Ensifer sp. PDNC004: one gene and its partner. The protein of the gene in region 2 interacts with the protein of the main gene of each other region in a pairwise test. Links are inferred from orthologs where the notes say so. Each region holds a gene or a part of one and is shown on either strand. Other genes may lie near its edges.

Evidence for each region. The genes of interacting proteins can lie anywhere in the genome.
Region 1: the proteins of tpiA (region 2) and pepT interact in binary tests that used the Escherichia coli proteins (3 or more experiments, as listed by UniProt). The link is inferred for Ensifer sp. PDNC004 from one-to-one orthologs.

The regions. Positions count from the first base shown.
Region 1 is NZ_CP070352.1:1,098,920-1,104,444, forward strand. What follows is about bases 1-2,996. They hold pepT (peptidase T), read right to left. Parts: upstream 2,117-2,996; coding sequence 884-2,116; downstream 1-883. Other genes in these bases: JVX98_RS04840 (AraC family transcriptional regulator), read right to left, coding at 1-787; hpaI (4-hydroxy-2-oxoheptanedioate aldolase), read right to left, coding at 2,270-2,996. Outside these bases: more of hpaI, read right to left, coding at 2,997-3,082; hpaH (2-oxo-hept-4-ene-1,7-dioate hydratase), read right to left, coding at 3,091-3,894; JVX98_RS04860 (fumarylacetoacetate hydrolase family protein), read right to left, coding at 3,898-4,767; JVX98_RS04865 (pyridoxal-dependent decarboxylase), read right to left, coding at 4,764-5,525. UniProt on the Escherichia coli protein: Cleaves the N-terminal amino acid of tripeptides.
Region 2 is NZ_CP070353.1:1,321,762-1,329,782, forward strand. Bases 2,272-5,232 are described here. They hold tpiA (triose-phosphate isomerase), read right to left. Parts: upstream 4,157-5,232; coding sequence 3,386-4,156; downstream 2,272-3,385. Other genes in these bases: JVX98_RS14620 (CTP synthase), read right to left, coding at 2,272-2,624; secG (preprotein translocase subunit SecG), read right to left, coding at 2,763-3,254; JVX98_RS14635 (class I SAM-dependent methyltransferase), read right to left, coding at 4,303-5,196. Also shown: JVX98_RS14615 (DUF418 domain-containing protein), read left to right, coding at 1-558; JVX98_RS32700 (alpha/beta fold hydrolase), read right to left, coding at 633-737; more of JVX98_RS14620, read right to left, coding at 987-2,271; JVX98_RS14640 (N-acetyltransferase), read right to left, coding at 5,258-5,743; JVX98_RS14645 (hypothetical protein), read right to left, coding at 5,929-6,408; JVX98_RS14650 (cytochrome b), read left to right, coding at 6,602-7,222; JVX98_RS14655 (YceI family protein), read left to right, coding at 7,219-7,818; JVX98_RS14660 (aspartate aminotransferase family protein), read right to left, coding at 7,855-8,021. UniProt on the Escherichia coli protein: Involved in the gluconeogenesis. Catalyzes stereospecifically the conversion of dihydroxyacetone phosphate (DHAP) to D-glyceraldehyde-3-phosphate (G3P).

The sequences.
Region 1 (5,525 bases), on a different replicon or contig from region 2:
CGGCAAGCAGCTTACACGCCTGCCAGATGCGCAGCTTGTTGACGTGGTCGGTAAAGGTGTTGCCGGTATTCTTCTTGAAGAAACGGGAAAAGGCCGTTTCGCTCATGCCGGCCTGCCGGGCAAGATCGGCAAGATGAATGTCGGTGGCGATGTTCTCATAGATGAAGGCCAGAGCGCCGCGCAGCACGTCAAGCGATTGTTGGTCGAGTTCTGGCGCGAATTCCGGCGAGGAGAGCAACTCGTATTCCTCGGTGTTGACCAACAGATCGAGCAGCTGGATGAACAGCGAGAAGCGCGAGAGCCCTTTCAGGCTGCCCATACGTTCGATCAGATCGGCGCCCTTGGCGCGAGCTTCGCCATGAAACACCAGGCCGCGCTCGGCGCGGGCGAAGAAGGCCCCGAGCTCGGCAAATTCCGGTAGGGCGTCGGTGATCTCGCGCATCCTGTCGGGATGGAACTGGATGACGATGTCGCGCCCTTCGATGATCTCGTCCGGTTCGGTGACCGTCACCCAGTCATGCGGCAGGTTGCTGCCGATCACTGTCAGATAGCCGGGATCGAACTGGCCAATATGATCGCCGACGAAGGCAAGGCCCGAGGCCTTGCGGATGAGATGGATTTCGATCTCCGGATGGAAGTTCCAGACGTTCCGTTCCCAGGGATAGTTGTCGAGACGCCATAGGAACGTCTCGTTGACGCCGGTGACGATGTGCTCGAAGGTCGGCGGGTTGGTCGCGAGCGAAGCGGGCTTTGCCGGCGCACGTTTTGAGCCTCGCGCCGTGCTCATCGCCTGACCCTCCTTCGCGCCGTGTCGATCGGTCGTCTCCTTTGGAGAAGGAGCGGCTGCCTATTGCACCCAAGCCGCCCCGTTTTCCGGACTATGTCAGGCGCGTTCGGCCCAGATCTTGGCGAGCTCGACCAGCGTCTTGACGCTGCGCTCCATGTCCTGGCGGCTGACCCATTCGAGCGGCGAGTGGAAGGCATGGCCGCCGGCAAAGAGGTTGGCCGAGGGCAGACCCATGAAGGACAGACGCGAGCCGTCGGTGCCGCCGCGAATGCTGCCGCGCACCGGCTGCATGCCGGCGCGACGGATCGCCTCGATGGCATTCTCGACGATCTCCGGGTGGCGGTCGAGGATGGCCTTCATGTTGCGATACTGCTCTTTGACCTCGAAGCTGTAGGTGGATCCGGGATAGGCCGTCATCACATCCTTGACGATGCCTTCGAGCATGGCTTCCTTCGTGGCCAGGCCTGCCTCGTCGAAGTCGCGCACGATGAGGCCTAGCTGCGCCTTGTCCATTGAGCCGCTGACACCGGTCGGGTGCACGAAGCCGTCGCGGCCTTCTGTGCCCTCGGGAGACACGTCGCGCGGTAGCCGGCTAATGATGTCGCCGGCGATCTTAATCGCGTTCTCCATCTTGTCCTTGGCAAAGCCCGGATGGATCGCGACGCCATGAATGACGATCTCGACGCCATCGGCGGAGAAGGTCTCGTCCTCGATATGTCCGGCTGTTTCGCCATCGACCGTATAGCAGAATTCGGCACCGAGCTTCTTCAGGTCGACCTTGTCGACGCCACGGCCGATTTCTTCGTCCGTGGTGAAGAGCAGCTTGATCGTGCCGTGCTTGATGTCGGGATTGTCGACGAGCACCTGAGCGGCTGTGACGATCTCCGCAAGCCCGGCCTTGTCGTCGGCGCCGAGCAGCGTCGTTCCATCCGTGGTGACGATGTCGTTGCCGATCTGGTCGTTGAGGACGGGATGGTCGCTGACGCGGATGACCTGCTGCGGATCGCCCATCAGCTGGATGTCGCCGCCCTGGTAGTTGCTGACGATCTGCGGCTTGACATTGGTGCCGGTGAAGTCGGGCGCCGTGTCCATGTGCGAGCACCAGCAGATGACCGGCACTGGCTTATCGACGTTCGAAGGGATGGTGGCGTAGACATAGCCGTTTTCGTCGAGATGGGCGTCCTCAAGTCCGATCGCCAGCAGTTCTTCGACGAGTACGCGACCGAGGTTTTTCTGCTTCTCCGTTGAAGGCTGGGTCTTCGACCTGGCATCGGACTGGGTGTCGATGACGACGTAACGGAGGAAGCGTTCGAGAACGGTATCGGTCATGGGCGGGATCCAGTGCTGGTGAGCGTGCAACCGCTATACTCCCGCGTCACGATTCCTCAAACCGGATTCGGTGGCGAAACGTCGAGGCTGTCGGCCCAGGCCTGTAATGTCCGGCGCTTGATGACGCGGCCCGCGTCGACATCTGAGCGCGCCTCAGTAAGACCCGCCCGACCGTTCCACCGTTCCGGCATCGCCTCTGATGCCTTTGAACTCCGCGGCCAGCTTGGAAGTCGCGCCGACCAGCAGGCTGACGTCATTGCCGACGGCGACGAAGGTGGCGCCGAGTTCGAGGTAGCGGCGGGCGAGCGCCTGGTCGGAGGTCAGAATGCCGGCCGCTTTCCCGTACGACTGGATGCGCACCAACGCCGCTTCTACGGCTTCCTGCACTTCCCGAGCGCCGGGCTTGCCGAGAAAGCCCATGTCAGCGGCAAGGTCGGCCGGGCCGATGAAGACACCGTCGACGCCGTCGGTGTTCGTGATCTCGTCGAGCGCGGCAAGGCCGGCCCGACTTTCGATCTGCACAAGTAGGCAGACCTCGTCGTTGGCGGTCTGCAGATAGTCCGGAATGCGATTAAAGGCAGATGCCCGCGCAAGCGCGGCACCGACTCCGCGCACGCCATGGGGCGGATAACGCACGGCGCGCACCAGGGCGCGGGCCTGCTCGGCGCTTTCGACCATCGGGACCAGCAGCGTCTGCGCGCCGATGTCGAGGATCTGCTTGATTATCCAGGTCTCGCCGATCGGCGGGCGGACGATGGCATGACTTGGCGACGCGGCCAGCGCCTGGAGTTGCGCGGCCAGTAGCGGTACGTCGTTCGGGGCATGCTCGGCGTCGATAAGCAGCCAGTCGAAACCGGCACCGCCGCAGACTTCGGCGGCGTATGGATTGGCAAGCGCCAGCCAGAGGCCGATTTGCGGGCGATTCTCGGCAAGCGCCTGTTTGAACGGGTTGCGGGGAGCGGGCATGGTCGATCCTATTCGAAGAAGCAGCTGACGGTGCCCGACGGACCGAAGTCGGCGACAATGGTATCGCCGTGGCGGGCCTCGATCGGGCGGATGAAGGAACCGGCAAGCACGATCTGGCCGGCCTCGATGCGTTCGCCGTAAAGCGACAGGCGATTGGCGAGCCAGGCGATGCCGCGGGCCGGATGGTTGAGCACGCCGGCGCCGAGCCCGGTTTCTTCCACCTCGGCATTGCGCGAGACGATTGCGCCCATCCAGCGCATGTCGATCGCATCGGGCCGCATTTGCCGCCCGCCGAGAACGATGCCGGCATTGGCGGCATTGTCCGAGATGGTATCGACGATGGTGCGGGCCTTCTTCGTTTCCGGATCGACGCGCAGGATGCGGGTGTCGAGGATTTCGAGCGCAGGGGTGACATAGTCCGTGGCGTTCAACACGTCGAAGACGGTGACGTTGGGGCCGACAAGCGGCGCCTTCATCACGAAGGCGATCTCGGCCTCGATGCGTGGCTGGATGAAGCGGTTGCCGGGAATGCGCGCACCATCCTCGAACAGCATGTCGTCGAAAAGCACGCCGGAATCCGGGATGTCGATGTTCAGCGCATATTGCATCGCCTTGGAGGTGAGACCGATCTTCCAGCCGATCACCCGGCGTCCCGCCGCGATCTTCTGCTTCACCCAGGCGGTCTGCACCGCATAGGCGTCGTCCATGGTCATGTCGGGGTGCTGGAGCGAGAGCAGTCCGGTCTGGACGCGCTCGCGTTCGGCGGTGTCGAGGGCGCTAGCTGCGGCCTCGATCTGGGATTTGTCGAGCATCGATCAGGCCTCGTCGGCAATGGGGTTGATGAGGGTGCCGATGCCCTCGGCCTCGACCTCGACGATGTCGCCGGGCTTCAGCCAGATCGGCGGATCGAAACGGGCACCGGCGCCGGTCGGTGTGCCGGTGACGATAACGTCGCCGGGAACCAGCGTCGTGAAGGTCGAGACGTAGCTGATGATTTTGCGGAAGGAGAAGATCATCCGGCTGGTGCGATCCTGTTGGCGCACCTCGCCGTTCACCCGCGTTTCGAGCTTGATATCGGCAAGCTGGGCCTCGTCGGTGAAGGGCACCAGCCAGGGGCCGATCGACCCCGTGCGGTCGAAATTCTTGCCCTGGGTGACATTGAACTTGGCATGGCGAACCCAGTCGCGGATCGTGCCTTCGTTGCAGAGCGACAGTGCCGCGATATGGTCGAGTGCGCTCGACTCGGGAATGCGTCGACCGCCCTTGCCGATGACGATGACGATCTCGCCTTCATAATCGAACTGTGGGCTTTCCGGCGGGCGGATCAGCGGCTGGGCGTGCCCGGTGAAGGAGCGCGGAAAACGGATGAACAGCGAAGGATTGGAAGGTGCCGTCTGCCCGTCCTTGTACTCTTCGTTGCGGTCGGGGAAGTTGACGCCGACGCAGATGATCTTTTCCGGTGCCGGCACCGGGATTTCGTAGCGAACGTCCTTAAGCGACAGGTCCGGCGACATTCCCACTGCGTCGTCGGCGAACCGGGCAAGGGCGCCCGCCTCGATCACTTCGCGCAGGGTCGGGAAGGTCGATCCGTAGCGTTTTGAGAGGTCGATCAGGCCGTTGCCGGAAACGAGACCGTAGCCCCGTCTGTCTCCGAGCGAAAAGGTGACGAAACGGGGAGGGGTCATCGGGAAGCCTTCGTCTTTTCGTGTTGTCCTTCGAGCGCTGCGGCGACCTCGGTAATGACGTCGAAGGCCACCTCGGCATCTTCCTCCATCATGTCGAACTGGCCGGCCTGGAAGCGGATTGCGACGTGGCCGTCGACGCGGGTCTGGGTCAGGTAGATGCGGCCGTCGTCGTTAATCGCGTTGACCAGCGCGATGTTATGGGCATCCGCATCGCCCTGGCTGCGATGACGGAACGAAAACAGCGACAGCATCGGCGGCGTGATGATCTCGAAATCCTTGTGGCTGCCCAACCGCTCCGCCAATTGTTCCGACCAACGCACATGGTTGCGGATCATCGTCTGCAACCCGTCGAGTCCGTGGAAGCGCAGCAGGAACCAGAGTTTCAGCGCGCGGAAGCGCCGGCCGAGCGGGATCGTCCATTCGGAATAGTTGATGATGCCGTCGCGGCCATGGGTCTTCAGATATTCCGGCTGGATCGCGAGCGTTTTCACCAGATCGCCGGGACTGCGGATGAAATGCGCCGAGCAGTCGAACTGCGCACCCAGCCACTTGTGCGGATTGAAGACGACGGAATCCGCCGTCTCGACGCCGGTCCAGAGGTCGCGAAACTCTTCGCAGATCATCGCGGCCCCGGCCCAGGCGGCGTCGACATGGACGTAAAGACCGTGCGCATGCGCGACCCGCACGACCTCGGCGATGTCGTCACAGGCGCCCGTGCTGGTGCCGCCGGTGCAGGCAATCACGCCAGCCGGCAACAG
Region 2 (8,021 bases):
CCGTGCGCGCTGGCGATGTTCCTGCTCGGCCTGATCGCCGGACGTCGCAAGACCCTGGCGCGGCCGGAGGCGAACACGGCATTGTTCCAGCGCCTCGTTCGCACCGGCCTCTGGGTCGGCCTGCCTGGCGCCGTCATCTATGCCTATGTCAGCGTCGAGATGCCCGAATCGCCGATCGCGGTCATCGCACTTTCGATCGGCCTCGCCACCGGCCCGCTTCTCACCGGCGCCTATGTCGGCGGCATGATGTTGCTCTTCGGATCCAAAGCCGGCCACGAGCTGCGCAACCTGCTGGCGCCTGCTGGCCGCATGGCCCTTTCCAACTACCTGATGCAGTCCTTGCTCATGGCCCTGATCTTTCATGGCTACGGCCTTGCTCTCATCGGCCAGGTTTCGCCGCTGGCAACCATGCTGATCGCGCTTGCGATCTTTGTCGCCCAGCTCGTCATCAGCCGCTGGTGGATGGCCCGCTTCGCCTATGGGCCGCTCGAGTGGATCCTGCGCTTCATCACCATCGGCCGCGTGCCCCAATGGCGCCGCCCGGCGGAGGCGCGCTGACAGGCATCGATTTCGCATCACTCGGTCCGTTGGGATCGGAGGCGCCATCTTGTCCGACGGCGCCTCCGATCCGCCTAGAGGTCGAGCATCGCCAGGAAGGTCACGATTGCTGCGGCGACCTCGGCCGGTGTTTCGATCGGCGAGAAATGGCCGACGCCCTCGAACGCGACGAAACGCACCTGAGGCAGAAGCCCGCCAGATGCTCACGGCGAAGCACTGGCTCCGGATCGACCACATCCCTCGTGCCGGCGATCACCAGCGCGGACATCCAACGGCACGGGTCGCGTCAGCAGCGCATCGAGCATACCGTTTATCGCTTTAACGCTGACGCGCGGCTGATTTCGCGGACCGTGAGTCACGCCTCGACGGAAAATACAAAAAAGGCCGGTCTTGCGACCGGCCTTTTTCGTTTGTCTTTCCTGTGCGCCTCAGACGAGCCGGGACTGTTCGAGCGCCGCTTCGATGAAGCTTGCAAACAGCGGATGCGGATCGAGCGGACGCGACTTCAGTTCCGGATGGTACTGGACGCCGATGAACCACGGATGATCCGGGTACTCGACCGTCTCCGGCAGGATGCCGTCCGGCGACATGCCCGAGAAGACTAGGCCGCAGGACTCGAGGCGATCCTTGTAGTCGACGTTGACTTCGTAACGGTGACGGTGACGCTCGAAAATCTCGGTCGAACCGTAAATCTCGGCAATCTTGGTGTCGGCCTTGAGCGCTGCGCGGTAAGCGCCGAGGCGCATCGTGCCGCCGAGGTCGCCGGAGGCCGAACGCTTCTCGAGCTCGTTGCCCTTGACCCATTCCGTCATCAGGCCGACGACCGGCTCCTTGGTCGGGCCGAACTCGGTGGAGGATGCCTTCTCGATGCCGGCGAGATTGCGGGCCGCCTCGACGACCGCCATCTGCATGCCGAAGCAGATGCCGAAATAGGGCACCTTGCGCTCGCGGGCAAAGCGCGCCGCGTTGATCTTGCCCTCGGAGCCACGCTCGCCGAAACCGCCGGGAACGAGGATGCCGTGCACCTTTTCAAGGTAAGGAGCCGCATCTTCCTTTTCGAAGACTTCCGACTCGATCCACTCGAGCTTGACCTTCACCCGGTTGGCGATGCCACCGTGATAAAGCGCTTCGATCAGCGACTTGTAGGCATCCTTGAGACCGGTGTACTTGCCGACGATTGCGATCGTGACTTCGCCTTCCGGCGTGCGGATGCGATCGGCAACCCGTTCCCAGGCGTCCATGCGCGGCTTCGGCGCCGGCTCGATGCCGAAGGCTGCCAACACTTCGTTGTCGAGGCCTTCCTTGTGGTAGGCGATCGGAACGTCGTAGATCGAGGCAACGTCGAGCGCCTGGATGACGGCCGACTGGCGGACGTTGCAGAACAGCGAAAGCTTGCGACGCTCGGCTTCCGGAATTTCGCGGTCCGCACGAACGAGCAGGATATCGGGATGGATGCCGAGGGCCTGCAGTTCCTTGACGGAATGCTGCGTCGGCTTGGTCTTCAGTTCGCCGGCCGCCGGGATATAGGGCATCAGGGTAAGGTGGACGTAGACAGCGGTGCCGCGCGGCAGGTCGTTGCCGAGCTGGCGGATCGCCTCCATGAACGGCATCGCCTCGATGTCGCCGACGGTGCCGCCGATTTCGCAGAGGACGAAATCGTAGTCGTCGTTGCCTTCGGTGACGAAGTTCTTGATTTCGTTGGTAACGTGCGGGATCACCTGAACCGTTGCGCCGAGATAGTCGCCGCGACGTTCCTTGTCGATGATGTTCTTGTAGATCCGACCCGTGGTGATGTTGTCGGTCTTCGTCGCCGAACGCCCCGTGAAGCGTTCATAGTGGCCGAGATCGAGATCGGTCTCCGCGCCATCGTCGGTTACGAAAACCTCACCGTGCTGGGTCGGGCTCATGGTGCCCGGGTCAACGTTGAGATAGGGGTCGAGCTTGCGCAGTCTCACCCGGTAGCCACGCGCCTGCAGCAGTGCTCCGAGAGCCGCTGCAGCGATGCCTTTTCCGAGGGAGGAAACCACGCCGCCTGTGATGAATACATATCGCGCCATGGGAGTCACCGGATACCTTTTCACAAATGATTCCGCCACCGAAAAATTCATATTCCAGAACTTTTCGTCTTGGGATGGAGGCAGATTTCACACAAAACAAAACCGGCGGATGAAACATCCGCCGGCGGGTTCTTCAGAATTGCGACCTTACTGGCCGCTGGGAACTTGCGATCCCGTATTGCTGTTGGCGCCAGCGGCGGGCGCCGGAGTCGTTGCGCCGCCGGCCGGGGCTTCGCCCGTCGTTGCCGGTGCGGCGGTCGACGGAACGCCGTTGTCGGCCGGAGCGGGGTTGCCGGTTGCCGGCTGCTGTCCAGTCGCGCCGCCAGCGGGAGCCGGAGCGCCGCCACCGAGCGAATTGAGAACGCCACCACCGTTCGAGCTGGTGCCCGGGATACGGTCGAGGATGTCGGTCGCCTGCGGCTGGTAACGCGCGAGAATTCCCATGCCGAGCGCCAGGACGAAGAACAGCGCTGCAAGGATCGCCGTGGTGCGGGTCAGCGCATTGGCTGTGCCGCGTGCGGACATGAAGCCCGAGCCGCCGCCGATGCCGAGACCACCGCCTTCGGAACGCTGAATGAGTACGACGCCGATCAGGGCGACGACGACCATGAGATAGATGACGAGTAGTACGGTCTGCATCAGCTTCCAGTCCTGCCCTTGGGGCACACGAATCAAACCCTGCGCAAACTCGGCATGGCCGGGCGCAATTTTCGCGCCTCTTTATACCATGCCGTGCGCCATTAAAAGCCCCTGCCCGGTAACCCAGGCGATCAGGCCGTCAATTCTTCATAAGCCCGGTAGATGGCGAGGAAGTCTTCGGCTTTCAAGCTTGCGCCCCCGATCAGTGCGCCGTCGACATTGGCGACGCCCATCAATTCCTTCGCATTGGACGGCTTGACCGAGCCGCCATAGAGGATGCGCATCTTGGCGCCGGCGTCGGCAAAGCGCGCGACCAGCTCCTTGCGCATGAAGGCATGGGCTTCCTCGACATCCGCGGCCGTCGGCGTCAGGCCGGTGCCGATCGCCCAGACGGGCTCGTAGGCAATCACGGTGTTTTCCGCGGTTGCTGCATCCGGCAGGCTTTCGGCTAGCTGGCGCTTCAAAACATCGAGCGTCTTGCCCGCCTTGCGCTCGTCACCGGTCTCGCCGATGCAGACGATCGCGACGAGTTCGGCGGCATGCGCCGCTTCGGTCTTTGCGCGTACCAGTGCATCGCTTTCGGCGTGGTCGGTGCGGCGCTCGGAATGGCCGACAATGACGTGGGTGCCGAAGCAATCGGCGATCATCTCGGCGGAAAGGTCGCCAGTGTGGGCGCCTGACTGCTTTTGATGGCAATCCTGCGCGCCGATCAGGAGCGGGCTGTCGTCGCAAAGCGCCGTCGCCACGTAGAGCAGCGTTGCCGGCGGGCAGATCAGCGTTTCGACCTTGGCGGAGAGTTCGCCCTTGACCCCTTCGGCCATCGCCTTGATCTGATCGAGCGAGGCGCGGGTTCCGTTCATCTTCCAGTTGCCGGCGACGAGCGGGCGGATATCGGGCGTCATGCAATTTCCTCCGGGTACTTTTCTCCGGAAGCGGCCTAGCAAATGCAGCCGGCAAATAAAAGCACCGCCGGCGATTATTCATGGGCGGCGGGTCCGGTTGCCCCGCCCCGCCGCAACGGATCGTCAAGCGCTGCGCGCCGCCGGCATCATGCCGTAGGGCACCTTGCCTTCGCGTCATCTTCCGCCGCCGGCCCAGCCTTTGCGGCCACAATCGCATACATCAGCGGCAGGCTCGGCATGCCCGCAGGCGGCGCCATCCGCCCGCCGCCAAGGTCGCGCATGCCTTCAAACGCCACCCAGCCGTTGGCATAGGGGTATTCCTTCAGGACTTCCATCCGGAGCCCGGCGTCGATCAGTGCCTGCACAACATCGGCGATACCCCAGTTGAACTCGAAGGACGGGTGCGGATTGGTGAATCCCACCACGCCCTCCTGATAGCCTCCATGGGCAAGGCCTGCGCCCGAGTCCGCGACATAGTCACCGACGCCCGCTTCCGCGACCGGGTCTTTGGGCGCGTAGTCGTAGTGCAGCTTCCAGCCCGGATCGAAGACCATCGCAAAGGGATGGAATTCGACGAAGGCGAAACGCCCGCCGGGCTTCAGCACATCGGCGATGCCGCGCGCCCAGATCCCGAGGTCCGACAGCCAGCAAATGGTGCCATAGGACGCAAAGACGCGATCGAAACGCCGACCGCTCGCACGGGCGTCGTCGAACCAGCCGAAAAGGTCGGACCGCGCGAAGGTGGCGGCGATGCCGCTTTCCGTCGAAAGCCGCGTGGCAAAGGCAATCGCCTCGTCCGAGATATCGACGCCGGTCACGTTCGCACCGCGCTGTGCCAGGCTCAGGCTGTCCTGGCCGGAATTGCATTGCAGATGGAGAACGTCGAGCCCGGCGATATCGCCGAGCAACTCGATCTCTTCCGGATAAAGCGTTGAGCCGCCGGCGCGGAAGTAGGCGGCCTGGTCGCCCTTGTGACTGTTGTGCGCCACGGTCGCGGCATTCCAGGAGAGGCGATTGGCCTCATGAAGATCAATACTCATGTTTCACTCTTAAACATCTGAGAGAGACACGGGAGTTCTTTTTCCCGTGTCCCCGGTGCGCTTAGAATTTCAGCACCGCTTCGAGTTCATCGTCATAGTGCTCGCCCGTCGGCTTGAATCCCAGGCCTTGGTAAAAGCCTTCGGGGCTGCCAGGGCCCTGTCCGTAGCTCGTGTAGAGCTCATGCAGACCCCGCGCCTTCAGATCGCGCACGACAAGGGCGATCGCCTGCTTGCCATATCCCCTGCCCTGGAACGGCCGGGCGATCATGAAGCGCCAGAGATAGACACCCGGGCAATCGATGCCGTCATCCCAGTCGGATCCTTCGTGCAGCATGATGAAGCCAATCAGCGTCTCATCGGCATAGACCGCACGGAACCAGGCATTCTCGGAAAAATGCGCCTCGGCGATCGAGGTGCCGTTGTCCGCCACCATGTTGCGCTGTTCCTCGCTCAGCGTTTCGCTGAGCTCGCAGACGTCGCAGACGGTCAGGGCTGAGATGCGCCGAAGGGTAATTTCGGCATCAGACGGCAATACGGTTTCACTCATGGGAAACTCCTTAGAAAAATCAAAATGTTAAAAAAGGGCCCGAACCAGAACGGCGGACCTCGAATCACCCGCTGAAGGGGCAATCGGCCGATAAAATGAAATCATGGCGAGAAAACGCCAACGTCAGAATTGCCGAGATCCCGCCAGATTCCGGCACCGCTATTACCAAGGATAACCGCGCGCCATTACTTGGGACGGCCGGCGGTCGGCTGGTTGCCGCCGTTCTCCAAGCCGGCGATCGCCGCGTGAACGTCGGCTTCCGCATCCTCGTCGAACTGCTCGAAGATCGCATCGCCGATCAGGGCGTGAACCTCGCGGAGATAGGGTGCCGCCGCCTCGCCGTCGCCGAGCGCCAGATAAGCGCGCGCGATCGAAAGCGACGAGAGCGGCTGGCGCCGCGCAAGCGTCCACTCACGGGCGAGCAGGGAGACGGCAATGCACTCGCGATGGCGCCCGGCATCGCAAAGGGCGGCGCCGTAGCCACTCTTGACCCAATAATACATATCCGTGAGCGCAAGATGCACATCGGCGACGTTCGATGCCAGACGCCAAGCGTCGACCGCTTCGCCATAGTTGCCTTCGGTTCCAAGCCGGATGCCCGTGCGGCCGTGTTCATAGGCTTCCCGCTCGTGCGGGCTCATTGGTGTGGTTTTCTTCTTTGTCATGTACGCCAGTCCACATGCTCCCGGGAACAACCCCTCCGTGTCCCCTCCACGAGCAAATGGACCATAGCTTGCCGAGATCAACAAGATCTCAGTGCAATTTTATGGTATTCTAGGCGAATAAAAGCGCGAGTTCGTGAGTCTTACCGCAGTCGCCGAGCCGATCCTGGCCGGGCGAACGACCATGGGGTCGGACATGCTGCGCAACGACAAAACCGGATTTGGGTGGATCACCATCGTCCTTCACTGGGCGATTGCGGCGTTGATCCTTACCCTGCTCGGCCTCGGCTTCGTCATGCGGCGAATGCCCGTCGATCCGGCGCTGCAGTTTTCGCTCTATCAGTGGCACAAGTCGCTCGGCTTCTCCGCACTCGGGCTGGCGACGATCCGAGCCCTGTGGCACCTCGTCGAGGTTCGGCCGCGTCCGCCGGCAGGCCTCAGCGCGCTTGAGCACCGAGCGGCCAGCGCCACCCATGTCGTGCTCATGATGCTCGCGCTTGCGGTTCCGCTTGCCGGCTGGGCGGTGGCCTCGACATCGACGCTGAACATACCGAGCTTCTATTTCAACTGGATCGTCATCCCCCATCTGCCGATGGCGAAATCGGAAGCGGCTGAAGACCTATGGACGCTCGTCCACATGACGCTTGCCTATCTGCTCTTCTGCTTCGTCGCGCTTCATGTTCTGGCCGCCCTCTACCACCACTTCGCTCGCCGCGACGACGTCCTCGTCCGCATGCTTCAGACCGGCTCACGCCAACGCGCTTCCTCCCAAGCGGCTGGTTCGGATCCGGTTATCGCCGGAAGGAAGAAACCATGACATCGCACTCGCAATCACCAACAAAGGCCATTTCCCTCACGCTGCTGCTGGCGTTCGGGAGCATTCCGTCGCCCGCTGCTGCAGCCGCACCGGACCTTGCCGATGCTGCAGGCAACTACGGCATCACGCCGGCTTCGCGTATTCATTTCACCGTGGCGCAAGCCGGTGGCGGCGGCATTGTCGGCGATTTCGCCAAGTTTTCCGGCAATTTCCGCATCGACCGAAATGATGTCGGCCACTCGACGGTCGAGTTCACGCTTTACCCCGAGAGCGTGAAAACCGGAGAAAAGCGGATTGAGGACTTCCTGAAGTCGAGTGCCGTCTTCGACACCGCCAACTTCAGCACAGTCACCTTCCATTCGACGACCGTGAAACAGACCGGGCCGGATACAGCCGCGGTCGAGGGAACGCTGACGGCGCGCGGCATGTCGCGCAAGGAGCGCTTCTCGGTGACGCTGCTTGACTGGAACCGCGGCTCGATCGCCTTCAACATCCGCGGCAATATCCACCGGTCACCCTATGGCATGGATGTCGGCACGCCGATCTATTCCAACGTCGTTGAGTTCGACATGAACATCAAAGGGCAGAGGCGCTGAACGCCCCTGCCCCTTGCAAGTCGATAGGCGTCTCGATCAGCCGATCTGGCTTCCAACGAAATCCTTGACGATCCGCACGATGCCGCGGCCGAGCAGGTCGTCGAGGGCTGCGATGAACTGGTCGACATGGGCGCGCTCGCAGATCAGCGGCGGTTCGAGCCGGATGACGTTGCGATTGTATTCGGTGAAGGCCACCAGCACGT